Prochlorococcus marinus str. MIT 9312: one gene and its partner. The protein of the gene in region 2 binds, or shares a complex with, the protein of the main gene of each other region. Links are inferred from orthologs where the notes say so. Each region holds a gene or a part of one and is shown on either strand. Other genes may lie near its edges. The genes, in order: hisH and hisF.

Region 1 (3,120 bases), 570 kb from region 2 along the record:
TCAAGATATTTTTGACCTTTAAGGGCCATTTTTTTTGCTTTTAAAGAGAATATATCGCATTTTGGAGAAACAATTCTTAATTCATCGACTTCAAAATTGGAGCATAACCTTGCTACACTCCCAACATTTAAAGGGCCGTTTGGTTCAACTAATATTACTTTTAAATTAGAAAAATTTTTCCCCAAAATCATTCAAGGCTATGTAGATATTTTAACAAATTGGACATATTTACAGGATCAATTTCAAAACTTGGCATGGGAGGAGTAAGCCCACCAGTAACTTGTTTTATTATCTCTTTATCATTCAATCGTTGAGTTATTGAATGCAAGTCTGGCCCCACTAATCCTCTTGCTGTAATTCCATGACATCCAACACAATTTATCTTAAAAAGAGCATCTCCTTCCTTAGCAGATCCATTAAGCTCAAGAGTATCAATAATATATTTATTATTTTCATGATTATTTAAGAAAAATATTGAAAAACATAACAATGAAACTATAAAAACAATAAAAAACTTTTTGAAAAATTCTCTTTTAATGTCTCTTTCTGCTGCAGATGATGAAGATGTTGACACAAAAAATAGTCTCTATGTAAAAATTGTTAGTAAGAAATTCAAAAAAGGCAAAAAAATGATCGAGCCTCTTCTATGTGGAATTGTTTTAGGGTTAGTTCCAATAACTCTTCTTGGATTATTCGTAAGTGCTTGGAATCAATACAGAAGAGGTTCAGGTATGTTGGACATTGATTAAAAATGTTAATCTTGATTGCCCATAGTCTCTCACATCTATAGTTTCCCATAAAGTACTTTTTTTAATATCCAAGTCTGGAGAATGTTCACAAATAACTATTGAATCATTTTTTAAAAAATCACAATTGAATATTTGATTTAAAACTAATTCATGGAATTTTACATTATATGGAGGGTCTATATAAACAAAATCAAATTTTAATTTATTTAAATCTACAATTTTAGATGATAACTTTCTCTCATAATCTGGTTTTGTCCAGCTCAAAACGTCTTTACAAATAACATCAATATCATTTTTTCTATTATCTATATCTTGCAACGAAAGTAAATTTTTTAAGCAAATTTTTGAGTTGTTTTTGTTTTTCTCAATAGCAATAATTTTTCTTGCCCCGTGATTATATGCTTCACATGATATGGCTCCTGTTCCACTAAATAAATCTAACCAGTTACTATTTTCAACTCTGTTATTCAATATATTAAATATAGCCTCTCTAACTCTCAAAGTTGTAGGTCTTGTATAAATATTATTTGGACTTTGGAGTTTTTTACCACCTATTAATCTTAAATTTGTCTTCATCAGTAATTATCAGTTATTGAATATTACTAAGCCATCTTCTCAAAAGTTTTTCTCCAGTTTTACCAGATTTCTCAGGATGAAATTGACAAGCTAATAAATTATCATTTTCAATCATAGCTGTTAATTTTTCAGAACCATAATTAACCTGAGCTGCAATAATACTGAAGTCATCTGGGATTGCATGATAGGAATGGACAAAATAGACCCAATTATTTAATTCCTCTAGTTCTAATAAAGTATTTGTTTTTGTAGGTAGAAGTTCGCACCAACCCATGTGGGGGATTCTTTGATTAACTATATTGGGTATTTTTTGAATTTTGCCCTTTAAAATACCTAGTCCTTGAACTTTTCCTTCATCACTAGATTCAAAAAGAAGTTGAAGACCTAAACAAATTCCTAAAAAAGACTTACCACTATTAATCCAATTTTTCAAATCAATTATCAAATCAGTATTTATAAGATTAATCATCGCAGGATCAAATGCTCCAACTCCAGGAAGTATTATCGCCTTACAAGCTTTTGATTCACTAAAGTTTTTAATTAAAATTATTTCTTCTCCAAGACTTTCTAGAGATTTTGTTACTGAATGAATATTACCCATTCCATAGTCTATAAGTCCAATTTTATGCAAAGCTATTTATAGATGCTTAGTTAAAGTGCTCGAAAGAGTTGCTTTTGGTACGGCTCCAACCACAGTATCAACTTTCTGACCTCCTTTAAAGATCATTAATGTTGGAATACTTCTAATTCCATATTGACTCGCAACATTTGGGTTTTCATCTGTATTTAATTTAAAAACTTTAATTTTCCCTTCAAAGTCTTTCGAGATTTCTTCTACAACTGGTGCTACCATCCTACATGGACCGCACCATGGCGCCCAAAAATCAACCAATACTGGTAGATCACTTTGCAGTACATCCTTGTCAAATGAAGAATCAGTTACGGCTGGAGCTGATGACATAATTTAAGTATTCCTTTTAGAAAATTTAGCAAGCTATTCTTTTAAGTGATGATTTCATTACAGATAAAATAATATAAGTAACAAAATATCTAAAAAAAGCCCGAATAATCGGGCGATTTAGTGTGTGAGGAGTATGGGGTTTCCCCCATTTTTTAATAATAACTCCTAAAGAGAAAATTGTTCAATTTAAATATTATATATACTTATTTTTATAATTTTGCTCTAAATAAACTATTTACCCATCCCAAGCTGCTGAGCTTTTTGATAAACCTTACCCTCCGTAAGAAGAGATGGTGCAATAACTATTTCAACCTCCTGCATTTCTTTAATATTTTTAGCCCCAAGAGTACTCATTGATGTTCTAATAGCTCCTAATAAATTATGTGTACCATCATCAAGCAAAGCAGGGCCTTTAATTATCCTTTCTAAGGAACCTGTCGAACCAACTTCAATTCTTGTCCCTCTTGGCAATATTGGACTTGGAGTAGCCATACCCCAGTGAAATCCTTTACCTGGAGCATTTGAGGATTTAGCTATTGGTGAGCCAATCATTACAGCATCTGCACCACAAGCTAAACATTTACAAATATCTCCGCCTGTTACAATTCCTCCATCTCCGATAATAGGAATATAATGACCACTTTCTTTAAAATAATCATCTCTTGCCGAACTACAATCAGCAATTGCAGTTGCTTGTGGGATTCCAATTCCTAGTACCCCTCTTGAAGTACATGCCGCTCCAGGGCCTATACCAACCATTAATCCTGCAACTCCAGCCTGCATAAGAAGTTTAGCAACTTCGTAAGTAACACAATTACCAGCTATAACAGGGAC
Region 2 (3,314 bases):
TAAAAAATTGTCTTGATAATTTCAAAAAATCCTGCGGAGACTTAGATAAACTCACTAAAATCAACGCAAACTGGAAGAACTTAATCGGCTTAGAACTATTTCAAGAATGTAAACCATTAAATATTGAAAAAAAAATACTTACTATTGCAGTAAATCATCCACAGTGGCGCCAAGCTTTAATCTATAACAAGCATAAATTAAAAGAGAGAATTGAGAAAATTGGAATAACTTTGAATGAAATAAAAATAATACAAAATTATGAAATTAAAAATAAAAATATCAAAGCTACTAATGCAAAGATAGTTTGGGCAAAGCATCCAAGCAGAATCAATCAAAATAATATGTGCATTTGTACTCTTTGTAATTCCCCTACTCCTGAGGGCGAAATCAAAAGATGGGGAAAGTGTTCTTTTTGTTGGAGAAAAAATAATTAAAAACTAAATTCTTTATTTAGTTAAAATTAGTATCCCCATTTGCCCCCCCAAAATAGTCCTATATTCAGCTTTTTTAAATCCAACTTCCTTAGCAATATTTATAAGCACATTTTTCTTTGGAAAATTACTAATACTTTTTTCAATATATGCGTACTCAGGACCTAAATTAAAAAGCCGCGAAATGGTTACTACAATTAATCTCAAATAAATTTTCTGAAAAATATTGGATAAAGAATTTCTTGTTGAGTGATTAAAATCCAAAAATCCTGCCCTTCCCTTATCCTTCAAAAGATCAAAAACTTTTTTTATTCCTCCTTCAACATTATTCAAGTTTCTAAGTCCATATGACATGCAAATTCCATCAAAATTTTTTGAATAATCATTAATTTCTAATACATCTTTAATTTCCCACTTAATAAATTTATTTTTTTTTAGCTCTGATTTTTTTTTTGCAATATTTAAGATATCCTCTGCACTGTCAATCCCAGTAATTGAACCCCTTGGACTAACTCTCTCAGAAATTAAGAATGCTAAATCTCCAGTTCCACAGCATAAATCTGCCCAATCTTCACCATTTAAAGGTTCCAATAAATCAACTAATTTCCTTTTCCATAATCTGTGCAGCCCAAAACTTAATAGATTATTTAAAAAGTCATATTTATAAGAAATTTTATTAAATATATTTTTGACTTCGATAGTTTTTGTGAATTTCATTTTTAAATTTTTAACTTATTTCTTTTTGGTATTAAATTTTTTATTCATATGGTCTAATTGGAAGTTTTCTTTCGAGGAGGAAAGTCTTTATTTCTCTTAAAGAAAGTTTCTTATCATGAAGTAATGATGCTAAAAGTGCGGCAGATGCCCTGCCTTCATTGAAAACATCATAGATATCTTCTAAACAACCTGCTCCTCCAGAAGCAATCACTGGAATATTAACAATATTGGCAACAGATTCAGTCAGATGTAAATCATATCCATTCTGCGTGCCATCACCATCCATTGAAGTAAGCAAAATTTCCCCTGCGCCTAACTCCTCAACTTTCTTTGCCCAACTTAATACATCTATTCCAGTATTTTCTCTACCCCCTTTTACATATACCTCCCATTCATCAGTTTTATTCACTTTTCTTTTAGCATCAATTGCTATCACGATACATTGATTACCAAATTCTCTAGAACTTTTAGAAATTAAATCTGGATTTCTAACAGCAGAAGAATTCAAACTCACTTTGTCCGCTCCAGCTCTTAAAAGATCATTAATTGAAGAAACAGAATCTATTCCTCCACCTACTGTAAATGGGATTTTTACTGATTTTGCGGTCCTAGAGACAAGGTCAACTAATGTATTTCTATTTTCTACACTAGCTCTAATATCTAAGAATACTAATTCATCTGCGCCCTCATCAGAATACCTACAAGCCAATTCAACAGGATCGCCTGAGTCTCTCAAGTTAACAAAATTTACACCTTTAACCACTCTGCCATGAGCGACATCTAAACAAGGAATTAAACGAAGAGCTACCATTTTAGTAAAAATTGTCCAAATGCTGTTAATCTTGCATAATAGCTTCCATTTTACCTCTTATGGCTGAAACAAAATTATTACCCAAAATCGGTAGTAAAATCAAAATTAACATTAACAAAGTAAAAGATAGACTACCAGCTAAATTAATCGATCAAATATCCTCGAATCCTAAAGCCGTAATAACAGGCTATAAAATGACAGACGGCAGAAGTATTGGAATCACCGCAAAATTTCAGAATGGTGAGCAAAATTGGTTTTTCCCAGAAGAAATTGAGAAAGGTTAAAGAGTATAGTGAATGATCCAAAACAACTATTAGGAATTAAGGGTGCCTCTGAAACATCAAGTATATGGAAACTCCGTATACAGTTAATGAAGCCAATCACATGGATCCCTTTGATATGGGGAGTTATTTGTGGAGCAGCTGCAAGTGGGAATTTTGAATGGACATTTAGTAATGTTCTAGCTTCATTAGCATGTATGTTGATGAGTGGACCACTTCTGGCTGGTTATACCCAAACCATAAATGATTTTTTTGATAAAGAAATTGATGCAATTAATGAACCAAATAGACCAATTCCTTCTGGGAAAATTTCAATTAAAGATGTAAAAATACAAATCTGGGTATTACTTATAGCGGGTTTAATAGTTGCTTTTCTATTAGATTTATATGCTAAGCACAGCTTCCCCTCCGTCTTACTTTTGGCATTAGGAGGTTCCTTTGTTAGTTATATATATTCTGCTCCACCACTCAAATTAAAACAGAATGGTTGGCTTGGAAATTATGCATTAGGAGCATCTTATATAGCTTTACCTTGGTGGGCAGGACAAGCCTTGTTTGGTAAATTAACTATCGTAACGGCGTTACTAACACTTGCATATAGTCTCTCAGGACTTGGAATTGCTGTGATTAATGATTTCAAAAGTGTTGAAGGAGACTCAAAGCTAGGCTTAAATTCTCTACCAGTAGTATTTGGAATTAAAAATGCAAGTAGGATAAGTGCAGGACTAATTGACATTTTTCAATTAGCAATGGTGGTTGTATTAGTCATTATTGGTCAACATTTAGCCTCTGTAATTTTGGTTTTATTGGTAATTCCACAAATTACATTCCAAGATATGTGGTTACTAAGAGATCCTCTAAAGTTTGATGTCAAATATCAAGCAAGTGCCCAACCGTTCCTTATAACTGGAATGTTAGTTACAGCTTTAGCGATAGGACATAGTTTTTTAGTTGCTTAAGGTGCAAAAGATTAAATTCAAATCTTTTGTTTTAATAATTCCAATATTAATTTTTTCTGGAATATCTTTTTATTTTTTTAGTCTAATATCTAGTACGTTAAAATTTGACAACTCT

The links.
Region 1: the proteins of hisF (region 2) and hisH are in contact, whole or in part, in a crystal structure (PDB 6RU0), measured with the Thermotoga maritima proteins. The link is inferred for Prochlorococcus marinus str. MIT 9312 from one-to-one orthologs. Residues at the interface, in WP_004080486.1 of Thermotoga maritima: Met1, Leu2, Ala3, Arg5, Ser40, Glu41, Asp45, Glu46, Ala70, Glu71, Ile73, Asp74, Ile75, Pro76, Phe77, Asp98, Lys99, Ser122, Gln123, Glu161, Thr195, Leu196, Asn247, Arg249, Glu251; in WP_004080484.1 of Thermotoga maritima: Asn15, Arg18, Arg22, Arg117, Leu118, Pro119, His120, Met121, Gly122, Trp123, Asn124, Asn134, Gly135, Tyr136, Tyr138, Val140, Tyr158, Glu180, Lys181, Ser182, Ser183, Lys184, Ile185.

The regions. Positions count from the first base shown.
Region 1 is NC_007577.1:977,805-980,924, forward strand. What follows is about bases 148-2,931. They hold hisH (imidazole glycerol phosphate synthase subunit HisH), read right to left. Parts: upstream 1,957-2,931; coding sequence 1,339-1,956; downstream 148-1,338. Other genes in these bases: PMT9312_RS05495 (RNA methyltransferase), read right to left, coding at 148-191; PMT9312_RS05500 (c-type cytochrome), read right to left, coding at 188-574; petG (cytochrome b6-f complex subunit V), read left to right, coding at 630-749; rsmD (16S rRNA (guanine(966)-N(2))-methyltransferase RsmD), read right to left, coding at 726-1,325; trxA (thioredoxin), read right to left, coding at 1,963-2,286. In the rest of the region: more of PMT9312_RS05495, read right to left, coding at 1-147; more of PMT9312_RS05525, read right to left, coding at 2,932-3,120. UniProt on the Escherichia coli protein: IGPS catalyzes the conversion of PRFAR and glutamine to IGP, AICAR and glutamate. The HisH subunit catalyzes the hydrolysis of glutamine to glutamate and ammonia as part of the synthesis of IGP and AICAR.
Region 2 is NC_007577.1:403,756-407,069, reverse strand. The notes cover bases 75-3,052. They hold hisF (imidazole glycerol phosphate synthase subunit HisF), read right to left. Parts: upstream 1,960-3,052; coding sequence 1,189-1,959; downstream 75-1,188. Other genes in these bases: chlG (chlorophyll synthase ChlG), read left to right, coding at 2,252-3,052; PMT9312_RS02205 (cytochrome b6f subunit PetP), read left to right, coding at 2,019-2,243; ubiE (bifunctional demethylmenaquinone methyltransferase/2-methoxy-6-polyprenyl-1,4-benzoquinol methylase UbiE), read right to left, coding at 447-1,148; PMT9312_RS02220 (DUF721 domain-containing protein), read left to right, coding at 75-434. Outside these bases: more of PMT9312_RS02220, read left to right, coding at 1-74; more of chlG, read left to right, coding at 3,053-3,199; PMT9312_RS02195 (transglycosylase domain-containing protein), read left to right, coding at 3,201-3,314.